Regions from separate parts of the Specibacter sp. RAF43 genome, predicted to be linked through region 2. Evidence: predicted binding sites of a transcription regulator. Region 2 holds the regulator's gene; the other holds the start of a gene.
What was found. Region 2 encodes HspR, which represses chaperone genes until heat shock. Its sites were predicted from a motif close to AAGTTGAGTCNNNNNGACTCAACTT; they were not measured.
Positions count from the first base shown of each region.

Region 1 (12,984 bases), on a different contig from region 2:
CCCGCGCCGCCCGTGGCGCGGGCCGCGGGCGTCGATGACCTGTTCCAGGCCTACGCCGCCGAATTTGGCATCGGCAAGCTGCAGTCGATCATGGTCAACGCCGCCGGCACGTATGTGATCCGCACGGGCGAGCCCGCCGGCGGCTCCCGGCCAACGCCGCGTGCCGCCGCGCCAACCATTTCGGTCCGGGACTTCGCCGCGGACTACGCCAATGTGGCCGTGGAACAAGCCGACGGCCCGGCCGCGGCACATGCGGAGGTTGTCAACGGCCAGGGCTACGTTTCGGAGCTGGGCGGCGGTTCCTACGACGTCTGCACGGTGGGCTGGAACGCTTTTTCACGGCAAGGATCGCCCGCCGCGATTTCGGCCGGGCACTGCACGCGGGACGGCACCGAGGGCACCACGTACCTGAGCGATCCCACCATCGATGAGGCCGGCAGCGGGAGCTACCAGGGCGTTGTCCGGACCGGCACCCTGGGCACCTTTGGCTTCTCCCAGTTCGGCGGGCCGAACAATTCGCCGGTGACCGGGACGTCGTTTGCGGACATGGGCAACGTCGGCACGGACGTCTCCGTCATCGACGGCATCAGCGCCGCCGTGAACCAGCTGCCGATCGTGACCGACTGGTCCACGCCGCGCCGCCTCGCCGCGAGCGGACCAAAGGTGACCTCCGTGGCGGACGCCATCATCGGCACCCCCGTCTGCAAGTCCGGCCGCACCACCGGCTGGACCTGCCAAACCGTCAGCGAGACGGGCGTGTTCATCGTCCAGGGCATCAACTTTGGCGACGAGCCGGGAGACCTGCGGGCCGTCCGCGGCTTCGGCGCCCTGGGACTGAAAGTGGGCCCCGGGGACTCCGGCGGACCCGTCATCGCCGGCACCACCGCCGTCGGCATCATCAGCGCCGGCGGCACCTTCACGGCCGGCCCGGACGCCGGGAAATTCATTGCCTACGCAACCGACCTGGCGGACGCCCTGCGGTACACGGACGGCTACACCCTCAAGATCTTCGTGAACCCGCCGGCCCTGGCGACCCCTGCGAACAAGGGCACCGTGTACCGGGGCGGCACAATCACCGGAACGGTCAGGGACGCACCGGCCGGCACCATTGTCGACGTCCTGATGGACGGCAGGAAGACCACGGCGGCCGTCAACGCCAAGGGGATCTGGACGGTGAAGGCGCCAAACAAGGTTGGCTCCTTCACCGTGACGGCTCGGTCCCTCAACGGTTTCAGCACCTCCGCGACGGCCACGTTCACGGTGACCGTCGTCCGGCACACATTGCCCGCCCCGGTCATCACCGCACCCCGCCCCAACGCCACCGTGAGCGCACCGGTTGAGGCCATTACGGGTACGGGCACGCCGGGCGCAACCGTCCGGGTGACCGGCGCCGGCGCGGCCATCGTTACCGCCGGCGGCACCTGGACGGTCCCGCTGAGCCGGGAGCTGGGGGCCGGGCGCCATACCGTCACCGCCGTCCAGGTCCGCACGGACTGGAACAATTCCAAGCCGGCCACCCGCACGTTTACGGTGCTGGCCGCGCCGGCCGCCACGGGGGCGCTCACCCTGGCCCGCACCGGCACACCGGCGGGGCTGGTGCCCCTCGGCGCGGCCGGCGGCCTGCTGGTGCTTGGAGGCACGGCCGTCGTGCTGTCCCGCAACCTCCGTGGCGCCGGTGAAGCCCGGCCGGGGCATCCTAAAATGAAGTAGGAAGATTCGGCAGGCGTCCGGCCACGGGAGAAGCATGAAAACCATGAGAATTGCGGCGCTGGCGGCCTCGGCGGCCATGGTCGGGGCAATCGGCATGGGCGGATGCGGGCAGGCGGGCGGCCAGCCATCGGAGCCGGCACCCGGCGCCAGCACCAGCGCACCGGACACCACCACGCTGCTCCAACTCAACGAAACCCTGAAGGGACGCCTGGGCCCGGCCTACGCCGACGGCTGGATCCAGGACTTCACGCTCCACGTCGCCGTCACCACCGCGGCCGCCGAAAAAATCGTCGCCGAGGCCGGGGCCGTCCCGACCCTGATCTCCGTCAATGCCAAACAGCTCGAAGCCGGGCTGCGCTCGGTTGCGGCGTGGCAGGCCGGGCTGCCCGGGGACCTGGCCGCAGCCATCCACAAGGTCATCACCAATGGCCGCGCCGGCAACATCACCGTCTTCGTGTCCGCGGAGAAAATGGACGCCGTGAAGCGCGCGGCCGCGGCCGACGCGCCCGCCGGGAAGGTCCCCCTCGTCTTCAAGGAATCGAGCGGACCGGCAACGCCGCTGTAGACGGTGGATTAGTCGCTAGGATGGCACCATGACCCAGACCTTTCGGGCGCACGACGCCGTCGAACTCGCCGTGCTCGAACGGAGCGGTTTCGTGGAGTCCCGCCATGTCGGCGCGGCCGTGGTGCTGGCCGGCGACGGATCGCTGGTGACCCGCCTGGGCGCCGTCGACTCCCCCATTTTTCCACGCTCCTGCGTCAAGCCGTTCCAGGCGCTGGCGGCCATGCAGGCCGGGGTCCCCCTCCGCGGCGCACAGGCGGCCGTCGCCGCGGGCAGCCACACCGGCTCCCTGGCCCACATGGACGCGGTCTCCGGCATGCTCCAGGCCGCCGGCCTGACCGAGGCGCAGCTGGGCTGCCCCGCCGCCTGGCCGGCCGACGCCGAGGCCCGCGCCTGGCTGATCCGCACCGACAAGGGCAAGAGCAAGCTGGCCATGAACTGTTCCGGCAAGCACGCCGCCTTCCTGTGGGCGTGCATGGAAAACGGCTGGGACCCGGCCGGCTACCTCGAACCCAACCACCCCATGCAACGGGCGGTGCGGACGGTCATCGAGGAATACACGCACCAGGCCGTCCAGCACACGGGCGTGGACGGCTGTGGCGCCCCGGTCATGGCGGTGACCCTCCGGGGCCTGGCCCGGGCGTTCACCACCTTGGCCAAGGCGCCGTCGGACAAGGATGCCAACGCCCGCGCGGCCACCATTGCCACGTCCATGCTGGATTATCCGTGGGCGGTGGAGGGCCACGGCAAGCCCAACACGGTGGTCATGGAGGAGCTCGGTGTGCTGGCCAAGCTGGGCGCCGAGGGCGTCATCGCCATGGCGACCCCCACCGGCGCCAGCGTGGCCGTGAAGATGCTCGACGGCAACGGCCGGGCGGCCACCCTGGTGGGCCTGACGCTGCTGGCCGCCGCGGGCGCCCTTGATGTCCCCGCCGTCGCCGGCGTCCTGGGCAAGGTGGTTCCGCCCGTCATGGGTGGCGGGCACCGGGCGGGGAGCCTGCGGCTCGGATCGGCCGTCAGCGCCCTCCTCGACTAGTCCCCACCCGCCCCCTGACCTCGCACGCTCTGCCAAGGAACCCTGCGCGCGTGGGCCCCACCCGCCCCCTGACCTCGCACGCTCGAAAGGAACGGATAACCGTGACTGCCCGCCGCCGCATCGACATCGCCGAGGGCCGGGCCGCCCTGGCGGCTTGGCGCAGGGGCGACGCCGCCCGCCCCGTGACGGCCATGGCCGTGCGGTACACGCTGGAGGAATTGACGGCCCGGGCGCCCGGGAATGCCGTGGAGGTGCGCGTCCCGCCGTTTGGTGTCACCCAGTGCATCGCCGGGCCCCGCCACACCCGGGGCACTCCGCCCAATGTGGTCGAGTGCGACGCCGCCACCTGGCTTGCCCTGGTGACGGGACAAACCGGCTGGATTGACGCCGTCGAGCAGGGAAAAGTGGCGGCATCCGGGCTGCGGGCCGACCTCTCCGCCGTCCTGCCGCTCTAAGCGGCGCAGGTTCGGGTGTCCGGGCAACCCTAGTAGGCTTAATGCATGACCTCCCAGCCAATTGACGACTCCGCCGGATCCGCCGGTCAACCCGCCGAACGCCGCGCGCTGACGGTCCGCCGGGCGCCCAAGTTTGTGCCGTTCATGATTGCCGGTGCCATTGTCGGGGTGATCGCCGCGGCGCTTTTCGCGCTACTCGGTCCGGGAGGGGCGGAATTCGATCGCAGCAGCGTCTTTGGCTTCCTGACGGTGTTGCTGCTTATTCCCGGGGCCGGGCTGGGCGCCATCGCGGCCCTGGTCCTTGACCGGCGAAGCCTGCGCCGGTCACGGCGGGCCGTGGTGGAATCCGTGCCGGAGCAAGACCCCGGCACGGCGCCCGAAGACGAGGCCTGACCCGCACCGCGCGGCCGCGGCCGGTTCATTCCCGCCGGCGGTTCGGGGGCGGGGCCATTGCATGAGATAATTCTCGGGTGGCACGCGGAGACGGAAAACTATCCCATGACCTTTTACCCGGCGAGAAGGGACCTCAGGATGCTTGTGGCGTCCTGGGCATCTGGGCACCCGGCGAAGAGGTCGCAAAACTAACCTACTACGGGCTGTATTCCCTGCAGCACCGCGGGCAGGAATCGGCAGGCATCGCGACCAGCGACGGCAAGCGGATCAGCGTGTACAAGGACATGGGGCTCGTATCCCAGGTCTTTGACGAATCCACGCTCAATACCCTGACCGGACACATGGCCGTGGGTCACTGCCGGTACTCGACCACCGGTTCCTCCAACTGGGCCAACGCCCAGCCGACCCTGGGCGCCACCGGCAGCGGCACCGTCGCCCTGGCGCACAACGGCAACCTCACCAACTCCGCCGAACTCTATGAGATGGTCCTGGCGAAGGACGGGGTGCCCACCTCGGGGGAAATGGCGCAGGGCAACACCTCCGACACCGCCCTGGTCACCACGCTGCTCAAGGGCGAAAAGGGCCGGAGCCTGGAAGAGACGGCCCTGGAGCTGCTGCCCAAGATCCACGGCGCCTTCTCCTTTGTCTTCATGGACGAGCACACCCTGTACGCCGCCCGCGACCCGCACGGCGTGCGCCCGCTGGTGCTTGGCCGGCTGGAAAACGGCTGGGTGGTTGCCTCCGAAGGTGCCGCACTGGCCACCATGGGTGCCAGCTTCATCCGCGAGATTGAGCCCGGCGAATTCATCGCCATCGACGAAGACGGGGTGCGCACCGAGCGTTTTGCCCCCGCCACCCCGGCCGGCTGCGTCTTTGAATACGTGTATCTGGCCCGCCCGGACGCCACGATCGCCGGCCGTTCCGTGTATGAATCCCGGGTGGAGATGGGCCGCCAGCTGGCCCGCGAAAACAACGCCGAGGCCGACCTCGTGATTCCGGTGCCCGAGTCCGGCACCCCGGCTGCCATCGGCTACGCCGAACAGTCCGGCATCCCGTTCGCCCACGGCTTCGTGAAGAACGCGTACGTGGGCCGGACGTTCATCCAGCCCAGCGAGACGCTGCGCAAGCTGGGCATCCGGCTGAAGCTGAACGCCCTGGAGTCCGTCATCCGCGGCAAGCGCATTGTGGTGGTCGATGACTCAATCGTCCGCGGCAACACCCAGCGCGCCGTGGTGCGCATGCTGCGGGAGGCCGGCGCCGCCGCCGTGCACGTGAAAATTTCCTCCCCCCCGGTGCGCTGGCCATGCTTCTACGGCATCGACTTCGCCTCGCGTGCGGAATTGATTGCCAACGGTGCCGCCGTCGATGAGATCTGCAAGTCCATCGGGGCCGACTCCCTGGCGTACATCTCCGAGGACGGGATGATCGACGCCACCATGCAGCCGCGCGAACGCCTCTGCACGGCCTGCTTCACCGGCACCTACCCGATCGAGCTGCCGGCCAGCGACCGCCTGGGCAAAAATCTGCTGGAACGGACCAGGCCCGGAAGCAACATCGCGTCCACCGGATGTGATCCGGGCCCCGACGCAGAGCTGGAATCCATCCTGACCGACGTAGACCGCGCAGCGGCCGACGGTTTGACGAAAGAGACGCCATGACCAACGCCTCCCACGAATCCCCCACCGCCATCACCTACGCCAGCGCCGGTGTCGACACCGAGGCCGGGGACCGCGCCGTCGAACTGATGAAGGAGGCCGTCAAGGCCACCCACGGCTCGTCCGTCATCGGCGGCTTTGGCGGCTTCGCCGGGCTCTATGACGTCTCCCGGCTGCTCACGTACAAAAAGCCGTACCTTGCCACGTCCACCGACGGCGTGGGCACCAAGGTCGCCATCGCCCAGGCCATGGACATCCACGACACCATCGGCTTCGACCTGGTCGGCATGGTGGTCGATGACATCGTGGTGGTGGGCGCCGAGCCGCTGTTCATGACCGACTACATCGCCACGGGCAAGGTGGTTCCGGAGCGTGTGGCGGACATCGTGCGCGGCATCGCGGCGGCCTGCCAGATTGCCGGCACCGCGCTGGTGGGCGGCGAAACCGCCGAACACCCCGGCCTGCTGGCCCCCGACGAGTACGACGTCGCCGGTGCCTGTACCGGCGTCGTCGAGGCCGACCTCCTGCTGGGCCCCGAGCGGGTCCGTGCCGGCGACGTCATCATCGCCATGGCCTCCTCCGGCCTGCACTCCAACGGCTATTCGCTGGTGCGCCGCGTCATCAACCACGCCGGCTGGGCGTTGGACCGCCAGGTCTCCGAGCTGGGCCGGACCCTGGGCGAGGAACTGCTCGAACCCACCCGCGTATACGCCGCGGACTGCCTGGACTTGACCCGCCACCTGCCGGTCACACAACAGGCCGCCGTGCACGGCTTCAGCCACGTGACCGGCGGCGGCCTGGCCGCGAACCTGGCGCGCGTGCTCCCGCAGGGCCTGATCGCCACCGTCGACCGCTCCACCTGGAGCCTGCCGGCCATCTTCAACCTCGTTGCCCAGCTGGGCAATGTCCCGCTGGCCGATCTGGAGCGCACGTTGAACCTTGGCGTGGGGATGGTGGCCGTCGTCTCACCCGAGGCAGCCGACGCCGCCGTCGCGCGCCTGAACTCCCGCGGCCTGCCGTCCTGGATCATGGGTACCGTCACCACGGAAGCGTCCGACTCCGACAAGACCGGCACCGACTACGTACAAGGCGCCAAGGGAGTCGACGGCGGCGCCGTCCGCCTGGTGGGCAACTACGCACAGTAACTTCCGAACCGCGGAGCGGGCGGGTGGGGACAACAAAATCCCCACCCGTCGCAGCGGCCCCAAGGCTGTGCGTCGTGCAGGGTTTGTTGCGTTTGGTGTCTAGGCGGTCCTAGCCAATGCGGCGGGTGTCCACGTCGTCGTCGTCCTGAAACTGATCCGCATATTTGTCTTCATATGCGGAGTAATCCGGCTCTGCAGGGACCTCAGCGTGACGGCTCGGGGCTCGCCGAGTGGTCCCGCCGAGCTCTTTTTGCAGAGCTGAATAATCAGTGTTCGGGGAGTAGTACTTAATGTCCCGAGCCTGCTTGGTTGCCTTTGCCTTTTGACGGCCGCGCCCCATGGCGTGACCCCCTTTTTACACTTGGACCGGAGGTGGTCGCTCGGGCTGAGAGCGAGGCTCCGGAATATTCGGTCAATTTGTCGTACTCCTAGATTACATGAGTTCTGCACCAACCGCGCCCGCGCCCAAGCGGCTCCACCCGGGGCGAACACCACGGAATCCGACGCCGGGAACCATTTCTTCGGTAGAGTCGCCTATATGGGGAGTTATTTCCTTCCGGGGAAGCACGGCGCGGCAGGGAAGGCATGTTCCTAATGAATGACCACGACAGCTCCAATACCACGCCCGGGGCGGACCAGCCGGTGCCCGAGCCCGCCGCGGGCGAACCGGCGGCCCCCGACGCGGCCGGGCCCGGCGTCGAATTCGCCGAACCCGAGCTGGGCGCCGCCGAAATCAGTGCCGACGTGGCGGACAGCGTGGACCTGGAGGCCGTGGCGGCCGAGGCCGCCGCCGTGGAGCGCGAGGCCGAGCGGTCCACGCAGCTGCCGGCGGCGGAGGTCATTGCCTCCATCCCCGAACCCACCGTTCAATTTGGCCCCGTTGCCCAACCGCCGGCCGGCAGCGAGCCGGACACCCCGGAATCCGCCGTGCCCGGCCCCGAGGCCGGGGAACCACCCGCGGGCAAGGGGCTCCCGGCACCCCATATCGGGCGGGGCATTGACGACGGTTCCGGCTGGCGGCGCCCGGAAACGCCGTGGCAGCAGTCCGCCACGCCGTGGCAGCCCCGGGCCAACGCGTGGCAGTCTCCCGGGCAGGTGGCCCGCGGTGAGGCCGACGCGGCCGCGGCAGCCTCGGCCGGCGAAGCCGGTGCAGCCGGTGCAGCCGGTGCAGCCCCTGCGCCCGGACCGGCCGCCCCGGGCAGGGACGTTCCCGCCCAGGGTGTCCCGCAGCAATTTGGCGCACGGCCCGCTTCGCCCGGTGCCGGCCCTCCGGGTCCCCCGCAGGGGCCCGACGCCCGGCAGCGTCCCGGTGGGGCGGGCAACGAGCGCGCCGGAACCCGGAACAAGCTCCTCGTCGTCCTGGGGATCGCCGTGGTGGGCGTCGTCCTCGTGGTGCTGCTGGTCTGGCTGCTTTTTGGACTGTTGTCCGGTCTGGGCAAGAGCGGGACCGCGGGACCGGCACCGGTGGCGCCGAGCGGTTCACAATCCACCGCGGCAACCATCAACGGCACCCTTTCCGCGGGAGCCGGCTCGGATGCCGTCATCATCGCCGCCCAGGCCACCCCGTTGGCCTGGCGGCAAGGGGACTGCCTGAAAGGTTTTCACGGCGCCTCGATGCCGGCCGACGTGGTCCTGTGCAACAGTCCCCATTCGGCGCAGCTGGTGGCGACCTATTCCTACCCCGAAAGTGACGGGTACCCCGGCGTCGAGGTATTGAAGGCCCGGGCCAAGCAGGTATGCCAGGGCGTGCAATTGACACAGGACGCCAAGATCTACCCCGGCTTGAAGGAGTTGACGGCGTACCCGTCCGACGCCACGTGGCACAACTCCCACGACCGGCGCGTGGACTGCCTCGTGTACGATCCGGCGGGCGAGAACGTCAAGACCACCCTCATCATGTGACTACTTGCGCGTCACCGTCAGGCCGGATTCGGCCGCCGGCGCCCCGCCCATGCCCAGCTCGTCAAAGTCGGCCGCCGTGTCCACCAGGACCGTGTCGCCGTCCACGATAGTGCCGGCCAGCAGTTCCTTGGCCAGCCGGTCGCCGATTTGGCGCTGCACGAGCCGGCGCAGCGGCCGGGCGCCGTAGGCGGGGTCATACCCGCTGAGCGCCAGCCACGCCTTGGCCGAATCCGTGACCTCCAGCGCCAGCCGCCGCCCGTGGAGCCGGGACGCCAGCGCCTGCACCGCAAGCTCCACGATCTTGGACAGCTCCTCCACGGTCAGGGCGTCAAACATGACAATCTCGTCGAGCCGGTTCAGGAACTCGGGCTTGAAGGAGGCCTCCACGATGGCCATGACGGCCTTGTGCTTCTCCTGGTCGGTCAGCGCCGGATCCACCAGGAACTGGGAGCCCAGGTTCGAGGTGAGCACCACGATGACGTTGCGGAAATCAACGGTGCGGCCCTGGCCGTCGGTGAGGCGGCCGTCGTCGAACACCTGCAAGAGGATGTCGAAGACCTCCGGGTGGGCCTTCTCCACTTCATCCAGCAGCACCACCGAGTACGGGCGACGGCGCACGGCCTCCGTGAGCTGACCGCCCTCGTCGTAGCCGACGTAGCCGGGAGGGGCGCCCACCAGCCGGGAGACGGAGTGCTTTTCCGAATATTCGCTCATGTCGATGCGGATCATGGCGCGTTCGTCGTCGAAAAGGAAATCCGCCAGGGCCTTGGCCAGCTCCGTCTTGCCCACGCCGGTGGGGCCCAGGAACAGGAAGGAGCCGGTGGGCCGGTCCGGGTCGCTGATGCCGGCCCGGGCGCGGCGCACGGCATCGGAGACGGCGGCGACGGCCTTGGCCTGGCCGATCAGCCGGGAGCCGATCACCTGCTCCATCTGCAGCAGCTTCTGGCTCTCCCCTTGCAGCATGCGCCCGGCCGGGATGCCGGTCCATGCCGAGATGACCTCGGCGATGTCGTCGGCGGTGACCTCCTCGGCCACCATCAGGTCCTTTTTGTCCGTCATCTCCTCGGCCGAGGCCGCGTCCAGCTCGCGCTGCAGCGCGGGGATTTCGCCGTAGAGGATGCGGGAGGCCAGCTCCAGGTCGCCGTCGCGCTGGGCCTTGTCCGCCACGGACCGGCGCTCATCCAGCCGGGCCTTAAGCTCACCGACCCGGTTCAGGCCGGCCTTTTCGGCGTCCCAGCGGGCGTTGAGGGCGGCCAGCTCCTCCTTTTTGTCCGCCATGTCGGCCCGCAGTGCCGCCAGCCGCTCCACCGAGGCGTCGTCCGCCTCGCCGGCCAGCGCCAGTTCCTCCATGGTCAGGCGGTCGACGGCGCGGCGCAGCTGGTCAATCTCCTCCGGCGCGGAATCGATCTCCATCCGCAGGCGGGACGCGGCCTCGTCGACCAGGTCGATCGCCTTGTCCGGCAGCTGGCGGCCGCTGATGTAGCGCTGGGACAGGGTGGCTGCGGCCACCAGGGCGGAGTCGGCGATGGCAACCTTGTGGTGGGCCTCGTAGCGTTCCTTCAGTCCGCGCAGAATGCCGATGGTGTCCTCCACGCTGGGCTCGCCCACGTAGACCTGCTGGAAGCGCCGCTCCAGCGCCGGGTCCTTTTCAATGTTTTCGCGGTATTCATCCAAGGTGGTGGCGCCGATCATGCGCAGTTCGCCGCGCGCCAGCATGGGCTTGAGCATGTTGCCGGCATCCATGGATCCCTCCGACGCCCCGGCCCCCACCACGGTGTGGAGTTCGTCGATGAACGTCACGATTTGCCCGTCGGAGGCCTTGATCTCCTCCAGGACGGCCTTGAGGCGTTCCTCAAATTCGCCGCGGTACTTGGCGCCGGCCACCATGGCGGACAGGTCCAGGCTGATCAGCGACTTTCCGCGCAGCGACTCCGGCACGTCGCCGGCCACCATCCGCTGGGCCAGCCCCTCGACGACGGCCGTCTTGCCCACGCCGGGCTCGCCGATCAGCACGGGGTTGTTCTTGGTGCGCCGGCTCAAGACCTGGATGACCCGGCGGATCTCGGCGTCGCGGCCAATGACCGGGTCCAACTTGCCGGCGCGGGCCACGGCGGTCATGTCCACGCCAAATTTCTCGAGGGCCTGGAACGTGTTTTCGGGATCCAGCGAGGTCACCTTCGCGCCACCGCGCACGGTGGGAAGGGCGGCCTCCAGCGCCCGCCGCGTGGCACCGGCCTGCTGCAGGGCACGCCCGGTGGGGCCGGCGTCGTCCGCCAGGCCCATCAGCAGGTGCTCGGTGGAGACGTAGCTGTCGCCCATGCCCTCGGCGGCCTGCTGGGCCGCCTGGACGGTGATGAGGGTGTTGCGGCCGAGTTGGGCCTGCGCCACGGACGTGCCCGATGACGCCGGAAGGTTGTGGATGGCCGTGCTGGCCGCGACGCTGACCACATCCGGATCGACGCCGGCCGCCTTCAGCAGGGCCACGGCCACGCCCTGGCGCTGGTCCATCAGCGCCTTGAGCAGGTGGGCGGGCTCGACCGTGGGATTGCCGGCGGTGGAGGCGTTCATGGCGGCTGCCGAAAGAGCCTCCTGGCTCTTAGTGGTGAATTTGGCGTCCAAGAGGGGTCCTTTCGCGAGTAAGGGGCGGTTCAGTCGTCAAAGTTGAGTCTAGTACGCTCAAGTTAAAAATGGCCACCTCTGGACCGTGTTTTTCCCTCGGCGAAATCCGGGCTTGACCTTGCCGTTGCGTCAACGTTTAAGGTCAAGTTATGGACTGGCCCATTCACCACATTGCCGCCCTCGCCGGCACCACCAGCCGGACGCTGCGCCACTACGACGACATCGGCCTGCTGGCACCGAGCCGGATAGCCGGCAACGGCTACCGGCATTACGACCAGGACGCGCTGGTGCGGCTCCAGCGCATCCTGCTGCTGCGCGAGCTCGGGCTGGGGCTGCCGGTCATTGCGGCCGTGTTGGACCACGGGACATCGCAGACCGCGGCGCTGCAGGCGCACGTGTCCTGGCTGCGGCAGGAGCAAGAGCGCCTGGCCCGGCAGATCGCGTCGGTGGAAAAGACCATTGCCGCCCTACAAGTTGGAGGAAATCTCATGGCGGAAAACATGTTTGACGGGTTCGACCACACCCAATACAAGGAGGAGGTGGAGCAGCGGTGGGGCAAGGACGCGTACGCGAGCGGCGATTCCTGGTGGCGGGGCATGAGCGCGGCGGACAAGGCCTCCTGGAAGGAGCGCCTGGCGGCACTCCAACGCGACTGGATTGCGGCGTCGGAGGGCGGCCTCGCCCCGGAGTCGCCCGAGGCGCAGGACCTGGCCCGACGGCATGTCCAGTGGCTCACCTCGGTGCCCGGGACCCCGGCGTCCACGCCGGGCGGCGACGTCAAGGACTACGTGCGAGGCCTCGGCGAGATGTATGCGGCGGATCCACGGTTTGGCGCGAACTACGGCGGCGACGTCGGCGCCGCCTTTGTCCGGGACGCCCTGGCGATCTACGCCGAGCGAAGCCTGTAGGGAGCCGCCCGGCGGAGGCCTACACTGGGGCCATGATCCTGATCGATCCGCCGTATTGGCCGGCGCACGGGACGGTGTTCTCCCACCTGGTCTCCACCACGTCCCTGACCGAGCTGCACGAGTTTGCCGCGGCGGCCGGGGTGACGGGACGGGCCTTTGACCTGGACCACTACGATGTCCCCGAACGGCTTTACGCGCAGCTGGTGGCGGCCGGGGCGGTGCCCGTGTCCGGAAAGGAACTGGTTCGTACGCTGGCCGCCTCCGGCCTGCGGGTCAAGGCCCGCCACCGGAGCAAGTCCGTGGGCACGGCCCTGGCGTACCGGTGGGACACGCTGCTGCCGGGCCGTGCGGAACTCGGCGCGGAATTGCTGCAGCGGTGGACGGAACCGCACCGGCACTACCACTCCGCCACGCACTTGCTGGCCGTGCTGGAGTCGCTGGACCTGCTCACCGACGGCGCCCCGCCCCGCCCCGTGGTGCTGGCCGCCTGGTTCCACGACGCGGTGTACAACGGGGTCCCCCGGCTCGACGAGGAGCACTCGGCCGCCCTGGCCCGGCAGCGCCTGGAGCACCTGGTGCCGACCGCCGAGGCCGCCGAG
Region 1 covers NZ_JBFREA010000035.1:2,794-15,777, reverse strand. Annotated here, with positions in the region: gene AB4Y80_RS15520 (hypothetical protein) at 1-1,710, shown strand, start outside; gene AB4Y80_RS15515 (hypothetical protein) at 1,754-2,275, shown strand; gene AB4Y80_RS15510 (asparaginase) at 2,304-3,308, shown strand; gene AB4Y80_RS15505 (sterol carrier family protein) at 3,410-3,763, shown strand; gene AB4Y80_RS15500 (hypothetical protein) at 3,809-4,156, shown strand; gene purF (amidophosphoribosyltransferase) at 4,234-5,814, shown strand; gene purM (phosphoribosylformylglycinamidine cyclo-ligase) at 5,811-6,956, shown strand; gene AB4Y80_RS15485 (DUF3073 domain-containing protein) at 7,066-7,296, opposite strand; gene AB4Y80_RS15480 (hypothetical protein) at 7,551-8,858, shown strand; gene clpB (ATP-dependent chaperone ClpB) at 8,859-11,477, opposite strand; gene AB4Y80_RS15470 (MerR family transcriptional regulator) at 11,627-12,385, shown strand; gene AB4Y80_RS15465 (DUF4031 domain-containing protein) at 12,418-12,984, shown strand, end outside.
Region 1: clpB (ATP-dependent chaperone ClpB) is a predicted target of HspR. The motif match lies at 11,517-11,541, and genes of this name have one in related genera.

Region 2 (9,160 bases):
GTGCCGATCGACGACAAGAAGTACACGGCGCAGGAAATTTCCGCCCGCATCCTGATGAAGCTCAAGAACGACGCCGAAGCCTACCTGGGCGAGAAGGTCACCGACGCCGTGGTCACCGTCCCGGCCTACTTCAACGACGCCCAGCGCCAGGCCACGAAGGAGGCCGGGGAAATTGCCGGCCTGAACGTGCTGCGCATCGTCAACGAGCCCACCGCCGCCGCCCTCGCCTACGGCCTGGACAAGGGCAAGGAAGACGAGCTCATCCTGGTCTTCGACCTCGGCGGCGGCACCTTCGACGTGTCCCTGCTCGAAGTCGGCAAGGACGAGGATGACTTCTCCACCATCCAGGTCCGCGCCACCTACGGCGACAACCGCCTCGGCGGCGACGACTGGGACCAGCGCGTCGTGGACCACCTGCTCAACCAGCTCAAGGTCAAGGGCATCGACCTGTCCAAGGACAAGATCGCCCTGCAGCGCCTGAAGGAAGCCTCGGAGCAGGCCAAGAAGGAACTCTCCTCCTCGACCAGCACCAACGTCTCCCTGCAGTACCTCTCCGTCACCCCCGACGGTCCGGTGCACCTGGACGAGCAGCTGACCCGGGCCAAGTTCCAGGACCTGACCAGCGACCTGCTCGAGCGCACCAAGAAGCCGTTCAACGACGTCATCAAGGAAGCCAACATCAAGGTCTCCGACATCGACCACATCGTGTTGGTGGGCGGTTCCACCCGCATGCCGGCCGTCTATGACCTGGTGAAGGAACTGGCCGGCGGCAAGGAGCCCAACAAGGGCGTCAACCCGGATGAGGTCGTGGCCGTGGGCGCCGCCCTGCAGGCCGGCGTCCTCAAGGGCGAGCGCAAGGACGTCCTGTTGATCGACGTCACCCCGCTGTCCCTGGGCATCGAGACCAAGGGCGGTGTCATGACCAACCTGATCGAGCGCAACACCGCCATCCCCACCAAGCGGTCCGAGACCTTCACCACGGCTGACGACAACCAGCCGTCCGTGGCCATCCAGGTCTTCCAGGGCGAGCGCCAGTTCACCCGCGACAACAAGCCGCTGGGCACGTTCGAGCTGACCGGCATCGCCCCGGCGCCGCGCGGCGTCCCGCAGGTTGAGGTGACCTTCGACATCGACGCCAACGGCATCGTGCACGTCTCCGCCAAGGACAAGGGCACCGGCAAGGAGCAATCGATGACCATCACCGGCGGCACCGCCCTGTCCAAGGACGACATTGAGCGCATGGTGCACGAGGCCGAGGAGCACGCCGCGGAGGACAAGGCCCGCCGCGAGGCCGCCGATCTGCGCAACAGCGCCGAGCAGCTGCACTACTCGGTGGATAAGATCCTCTCCGAAAACGACGACAAGCTCCCCGAGGCCGTCAAGACCGAGGTCAAGGCCGACGTCGAGGCGCTCAAGACGGCCCTGGCCGGTGACGACGACGCCGCGGTGAAGACCGCGTTTGAGAAGCTGCAGGCGTCCCAGTCCAAGCTGGGCGAGGCCATCTACGCCGCCGCCTCGGCCGACAGTGCCGCCGCGAACGACGGCGAAGCCGACGCGGGCGCCTCCTCGGACGGCGCCGCCGACGAGGACATCGTTGATGCGGAAATCATCGACGAAGACGCAGACGAGAAGAAGTAGCCATGTCTGAGTCCGAATACCCCGAAGAGGGCATGCCGGAGAACGATCCCGTGGCGGATCCCGCCGAGCCCGTGGTCGAGCCCGCCGCGACCCCCAACGGTGATGCACTCTCCCAGGCCGAGGAGATCCTCAACGGCCTGGGTACGCCGGAGGCCGAGCCCGTCAAGACCGGGGCCGAGGAAGCCGCCGAGCTGAAGAACGACCTGCTGCGCCTGCAGGCCGAGTACGTTAATTACCGCAAGCGCGTTGAGCGTGACCGGGCGGTGGCCGGCCAGATGGCCGTCATCGGCGTGCTGAACTCGCTGCTGCCGGTGCTCGATGACATTGACGCCGGTCGTGCCCATGGCGACCTCGTCGACGGCCCCTTCGCGGCCATCGCCACCAAGCTGGAGGCAGCGCTGGCCACGTACGGGCTGGAACGAATTGACGCCACCGGCGTCCCGTTCGATCCGACCGTGCACGAGGCGCTCATCCAGCAGCCGGCGGCCGACGTCGAGGTTGACACCGTCAGCCAGGTCCTGCGCAACGGCTACAAGTCCGGCGAACGCATCTTGCGCGCCGCCCAGGTGGTTGTCGCCGTACCGGAATAGCGTGCCAGCGGTGGTCGATCCTGGGGATCGACCACCGCACAGCTTTGATCGGAGCGCAGAGCTTTAGACTACGAACATAGGAAAAGGAGGCGTCTTGGCAAGTCAGGACTGGGTCGAGAAGGACTTTTACAAGATCCTTGGGGTATCCAAAGATGCATCGGACGCCGACATCAAGAAGGCCTACCGTAAGCTCGCCCGCCAGTACCACCCGGATACAAACTCCGGGGATGCCAAGGCGGAAAAGACTTTCAAGGACGTCTCCGAAGCGTATTCCGTGCTTTCCAGCAAGGAAGACCGCGAACAGTATGACGCCATCCGTGCCATGGGCGGCGGCGCCCGCTTCCGGGCCGGCGGTGCCGGCGGCCAGGGTGCCGGCAACGGCTTTGAGGACATTTTCGGTGACCTTTTCGGCGGCGGCCGCGGCGCGCCCCGCGGCGGTCCGCAAACGTTCAACGGCTCCGGCCTTCCCCCGGAATTCGCCGACCTCTTTGGCGGCGGCGGCGGTTTTGGCGGCTACCAGCCCCCGGCCACCAAGGGCGCGGACCGGACGGCGTCGACGACCATTTCCTTTGCCGGTTCCATCAAGGGCACCAAGATCGGGTTGCGGGAGCCCAACGGCGACGTCATCGACGTGCGGATCCCGGCCGGCATCAAGAACGGCCAAAAGGTCCGGGTCCGGGGCAAGGGCCAATCGGGCCCGGCCGGCGCCGGGGACCTGGTGGTGACGGTAAACGTCAAACCGCACGAGGTCTTTGTCCGGGACGGCAACAACATCCGCATCCACGTGCCGGTGACCTTCCCCGAGGCGGCCCTTGGCGCGGACATCGGGGTCCCCACGCTCAACGGCGACACCGTCAAGGTCAGGGTCCCCGCCGGGACGCCGTCCGGGCGGACGCTGCGGGTCAAGGGTGCCGGGGTCAAGACGGCCAAGGCCGAAGGCGACCTGCTGGTCACCATTGATGTGGCCGTGCCCCAAAAACTGACCAAGGAAGCCGAGGATGCGGTGCGCGCGTTTGCCGCGGCCACCGCCGATGGCGACCCCCGGAAAGCGCTGAAGGACAAGGCAAAACTGTAGTCACCGGGATGCGAGCCGCTCACCCGCAGGAAAGGAGATCGCCATCATCACCGACCCGTACCTGCCCATTTTTGTGATCTCCGTGGCCGCGGAGCTGGCGGAGATGCACCCGCAAACCCTGCGCCAGTACGATCGCCTGGGCATTGTCAAGCCCAGCCGCGCCCCCGGCCGGTCGCGGCGGTACTCCCAGCACGACGTTGAAATGCTCCGCGAGGTCCAGCGCCTGTCCCAGGAGGGCGTCTCACTTGAGGGCATCCGCCGGATCATGCAATTGGAAAACCAGGTGGAAGCGCTCCGGGCCCGGGTCAATGAACTGACCGCGGAGCTGGCGGCCGTCTCGGTCGAGGTCCGATCCCGGCCGCCCCGGCAAAACACCAGGATCTTTGCCGCCGGCCTGACCGGCGACGACATCGTGGCCCTGGCCCGGGGCCAGCGCCCGCGGGCCCGCAGCCAGGCCCTGGTGGTCTGGCGTCCCGGCGCCAACAACTGACCCGCAAAAGATGTCGAAAATTGCCTGAAAATCGGCGATTTTCGACATCTTTTGCGGGTCAGTTCGTGATGGGGGGGTCGGTTCGTGGTGGGCGGGTCAGTTCGTGGTGGGAGGGTTAGTCGCGGAACAGGCCGGCGAGGTCCGTGGCCGTCAGCGCCCCGCCGGCCAGCGAGTCCCCGCTCATCACATCGGTGAAAAGCTGCGACTTCTTCGCCTTGAGCGCCATGACCTTTTCCTCGATCGTGTCCTTGGCGACCAGCCGGTACACCATGACGTTCTTCTTCTGCCCAATCCGGTGGGTGCGGTCCACGGCCTGGGCCTCGGACGCCGGATTCCACCACGGGTCCAGGATGAACACATAGTCCGCTTCGGTCAGGTTTAGGCCGAACCCGCCGGCCTTGAGGCTGATCAGGAACAGCGGGGCCGTGCCGGTCTTGAAATCCTCGACGACGGCGGCCCGGTTGCGCGTGGACCCGTCCAGGTAGGTGAAGTCGATGCTTTCGGCGATGAGCCGCTCGCGCACCTTGCCCAGGAAGCCGGTGAACTGGCTGAAGATCAGGGCCCGGTGGCCCTCCTTGACCACATCCTCCAACTGCTCAAAGAGCACGTCCAGCTTGGAGGAGCGCACGCCGGCCAGGCCGTCATCCACCAGGGAGACGTCCAGGCTGAGCTGGCGCAGCAGGGTCAGGGACTGGAAGATGGTGAAGCGGTTCTTGTTCACATCCTCCAAGAGCCCCAGGATCTTCGCCCGCTCACGCTGCAGGTGCGTTTGGTACACCTTTTGGTGCCGCGGGTTCAGCTCGACCTCCAGGATTTGTTCCTGCTTGGCCGGCAGGTCCTTGATGACCTGTTCCTTGGTGCGCCGGAGCATCAGCGGCTTCACCCGGGCGCGCAGCTTCGTCAGCAGCGCGGCGTTGCCGTTCTTTTCAATGGGCCGCTGGTAGAACTCGGCAAAGCGCTTGGGGCTGGGAAACAGGCCCGGCGCCACGATGGAGAGCAGCGTCCACAGCTCCATCAAGTTGTTTTCCAGCGGCGTGCCGGTGACGGCCAGCTTGAACGGTGCGTTCAGCTTGCGCGCGCACTGGTACGCCTTGGATTGGTGGTTCTTCACAAACTGGGCCTCGTCCAGGATCAGCCCGGCAAAGGGCTGGCGCCCATATTCGGCAAAGTCGATCCGGAACAGGGCGTAGGAGGTGATGACAATGTCCGCACCGGCAAAGAACGCCGCCGCATCCAGGCCGCTCTTGGCAAACGTCTCACCGACCGTGACCACCTTCAGGCCCGGGGCGAACTTGATGCTCTCACTGGCCCAGTTGCCCACCACGGAGGTGGGGGCCACCACCAGGAAGGGCTTGTCGTTGCCGCCGGCGGCCTTGACCTGGCAAATCAGCGCCAACGCCTGCACGGTCTTGCCCAGGCCCATGTCGTCGGCCAGCACCCCGCCGAGCCCGTGCGTATACAGGAAGTTCAGCCAGTTGAAGCCGTCGCGCTGGTACGGGCGCAAGGTGGCATTCAGCGTCTCTGGAGTGGGCAGTGGCACTGGGGCACCGCCGTCGAGCAGCCCGGTGACGGACTTCCGCCACGCCTCCGCCTGCTCGTCCACGATGCCCAGCCGGGCCAGCTCGTCCCACAGCCCGGCCTGGAAGCGGCTGATTCGCAGCTCCCCGTCCTTGGTGTCGTTGAGCCCGCGGGCCTCGTCAATGAGCGCCCGGAGCTGGTGCAGTTCAGGGCGGTCCAGCGAGAAGTAGGCGCCGCTGGGCAAGAGCATGCGGGACGCCCCGGCGGCCAACGCCGAGAACACGGCGGCGAAGGAGACAAACTGGCCCTCGACCGTGATGACGATGCCCAGGTCGAACCAGTCGCGTTCGTCGGTGGCGTGCGTGGAGATGGTGACGATCGGCGCCTCGGTGACTTCCCGGTAGCTGGCGATGTCGCCGCTGGTCTCCACCAGCACGTCCGGGAGTTCGCGCAGGCGCGGCAGCACCGTTTCGGTGAACACCATGGTCTCCAGCCCGGTCACCACGGCGGAACCGGCCAGGCGCGGCTCGCCCCAGGCGTTGTTGGCGGCCGCGCCCATGGCGGCCACATCCTCCCAGGGCTGCCCCAGGCTCGCAATGATCCGCTCCTCGGCGCCGGCATCCCGCACCCCGTTTTCGCCGGGCTCCGGCCACAGCGGCCGGGAGTTGATCCGGTTCCCCACTTGGTAGTGCCACTCCCAGTGCAGGCGCAGGGTGTGGTCGTCGCCGTAGGCGGCCAGCAGCGACAACGCCGGCTCGACGTAGGCGGGCAGCTCCACGGAGTGGTCGGCGGACACCACGGGCGCCGTCTGCTTCAGCTGCGGGTAAAAGTGGGTGAGGAACTTCTCCTCACCCTCCGCCGGGACGTGAACGGATTCCCGGCGCAGCGCGAATTCGAGCATCTGGGCCGAAGTTGCCGCAGCCAGCGGGGCCAGGGTGATGGTGCCGCGCACGACGCCGGCGCCCGGCTTCTCGCCGTGGTCGGGCTGGTCGCTGAAGAACAGCCCGTGCGCGGGCGAGCCGATGGTGCCCACGATCGTCTCGGTGACGGGCACCCCGGCCGCCTCGATGAGGGATCCCACGTCCAGCCCGCCGGCGGCCGCCCGGGACACGTCAAGTTGCACCCTGGCGTCGTCGTTGCACACGCGCACGGGATCCCCGGTGCCGGCCTGGACCAGCGCCACTCCGCGCTTGGCGGCCTCGGCCAGCAGCTGCCAGAGGTTGCGCCCGGCAAAATCGTTCAGGGCCAGCCACGACGCCGCAATGCTGTGGCTGTATTGCCGGGGACTGTGCGCGGAGAGGAACTCGCTGAGCCATTCCAACTGGGCCGGATCATGCTTGCGCCCATAGCTGAGGTAGCCCAGCGTGTTCCAGCTGATGCCGCTCTTGACCCATTTGCCGCGCGATCCCATGACCGCGGGCCGGACGTTGAGGATGGGCGCGGAGGCCACCTTGCCGCCCTTGCCGCGGTAGGAGAAACGCGGCGGCGGGACCTGCAGTTCAAATTGCAGCGCCAGCGCGGGGGTGTCCGGGCTCGGCGCGGCGGCGGTCGGGGGTAGCAGCTCCGCCAGCGTGGTCTCCCAGCTGGGCTCGGCGTCGAATGTATCCATGGTGCCGGTGCGCCCGCCGTCGGCGGTGTGGCCGCGGCCATTCTTGGCGTTGGCCAGCAGGCTTTCCAGGAACGTCGGCTCCTGGTGCACGTCCTCGGGGACGAAGAAGTCCTGGAAGGCGGGGTCGGATTCGGCGGCCGCGATCAGCGCCACCACGTGTTTGCAGTTTTGCCGGACGGGGCAGCTGCAGATGCCCACCCGGCAGGCGATGACGCCGTCGTGCGCGCGGACCAGCTTGGCGGTGGATTTGTACGGCTTGGTGCCCATGACTTTTCCGGACAACAGTCCGGTGGCCGGTTCCAGGGTGATGTCCTGGACCCTGCCGTCGGCGGCGTAGTCGCAGCCGGCGGCAATGGAATTGGATGTGAACTCGGCGATTCGCGTCAGCATCTGTTGCGAACCAGCGGAGGAATACGTCACAGAACTTTTCTTCCTAACGGAAATTGTGCGGTCCAAGGAACGGAACCACATCTAACCAATCTTAGGCGGGATTGGTCGGCGGTTTCACCTTCCGGCTTCCCCACACGCCGTCAAGGGGGCAGATTGGCGTGATTTGGCAGCCTTTGGCGCACCTCCCTCAGGTGTTGGCCCGGTAGGCGCGCAGCAGGATCCCGGCCGCCTCGGCGTCGAGCTCGGCGGGCCCGCGGAGCCTGATCTTGCGGGTGAACGGGTCCTGTGCCCGCGTCTTGACGGCCTCCAGCCGCCCGCGCGCCGGCTCGTCCAGGCGCAGGAAGATGTCGACTGCGGTCTTGGTGCCGGGGGTAACCTGGGCGAACTTGCGTCGCGGCGTGTGAAGGGAAACGTACGTCTTGCGCAGCGAGATGTCCACGGCGCCCCGTCCGTCGTCCGCCCAGCCCAGCACCAGCTCGATCACCGCGTCGGCGATCGGGCGCAGTTGCGGGCGGTCGGCGTACTGGCCCTCGAGCAGCTGTGCGGCGTCCTTGAGGAAATAGTCCGGGTAGCCGTACAGCTCCCACATGACCGGGTTTTGGGCGTAGCCCGTGACGCCGTGATCCGCCAGCCAGCCCCGGGTGGCCCGTGCGGAGGGCAGGTTTTCCGCCCGGGCGGCGGCCAACCACCAGGTGACGTCCCGTCCCGTTCGGCGGGCGAGCAGTGCCGTGTTGTGATCCAGCATGGTCTGCCAGGTCTTGAAGGCGGGGGTGGGGGCGGCGGGGACTGCGGGGCTTGCGGGCTCATGGCGCCACCCTATGCCGACTTCCGCAGGAAGGTGAGGTCGAAAATGACCCGGCCGGCCTTGTGGGCCTTGTTTTCAAAACTTGTCAGGATGCGCCCGTCAAAGCGCGGCGCCCACCCGCCAATGTCGTCGGGCTCAGAGTTCACGTCGCAGTCGACGCCGGTGCGCCGCGCCTCGGTGAGCGGACTGGCGGCACCGGCGCGTTCGCCGTCGTGCACGTTTAAGAAATCCGTGGCGGCGGCGCCGACGTCGCGCATCTGCTCGGCATAGGCGGACCAGTCCGTGGCCAGCCGCCACAGGCCGCCGGGGGCCAGGACCCGGGCCACGAGCGGGGCGAAGGTGTCCTTGACCATGCGGCGTTTGTTGTGCTTGGTCTTGTGCCACGGGTCCGGGAAGAAGACCCAGACCTCGGCCGCAGACCCGGCCGGCAGCATGGTGCGCAGCACTTCCGGCGCGTTCGCCTGGACCACGCGGACGTTGCTCAGCTGCGCGGAGACGATCTTTTGGATGGTCTGGGCCAGGCCCGGCGTGTAGACCTCCACGGCCAGGAAGTCCTTCTCCGGGTTGTGCTTGGCGGCGTTGACCACGGCTTCGCCGAGCCCGGAGCCGATCTCCACGATCAGCGGGGCGGTGCGGCCAAACGTGGCGGCCGCCTCAAAGGTGTAGTCCGGGTGCACGGAGGTGTCCGCAATGTGCCGGGGGACATCGACCGCCAGGGTCGCGGAGTGGTCGTCCCACGCCTTTTGCCGACGCCCCTGCAGGCGCGTGCCGCGGCGCACAAACGAGACGGGCTGGGCATGATAGGTGCCCTGCGCGGCCTGGCTGCCCGGGGTGACGGGGCGGGCCGAGCCGTCGTGCGTGCGCGGTGCCGTGCCCTCGTGCGCGGGGGCGCTCTCGGGTGCGGCGGGGACTGACACTGGGTTTTCACTCATCGGGTTAAGCGTACCGGGGTCCCGGGAGCCCATCGGCCGGGTTTCCCGCACCCGCCCCCGCCGTGAGTGCCTAGATAAGGCGGTTCCCGGGGCCGGGAACCGCCTTATCTAGG
Region 2 covers NZ_JBFREA010000022.1:5,420-14,579, reverse strand. Annotated here, with positions in the region: gene dnaK (molecular chaperone DnaK) at 1-1,638, shown strand, start outside; gene AB4Y80_RS12455 (nucleotide exchange factor GrpE) at 1,671-2,228, shown strand; gene AB4Y80_RS12450 (DnaJ C-terminal domain-containing protein) at 2,323-3,303, shown strand; gene AB4Y80_RS12445 (heat shock protein transcriptional repressor HspR) at 3,347-3,793, shown strand; gene AB4Y80_RS12440 (DEAD/DEAH box helicase) at 3,909-7,310, opposite strand; gene AB4Y80_RS12435 (DUF5655 domain-containing protein) at 7,498-8,055, opposite strand; gene trmB (tRNA (guanosine(46)-N7)-methyltransferase TrmB) at 8,127-9,047, opposite strand.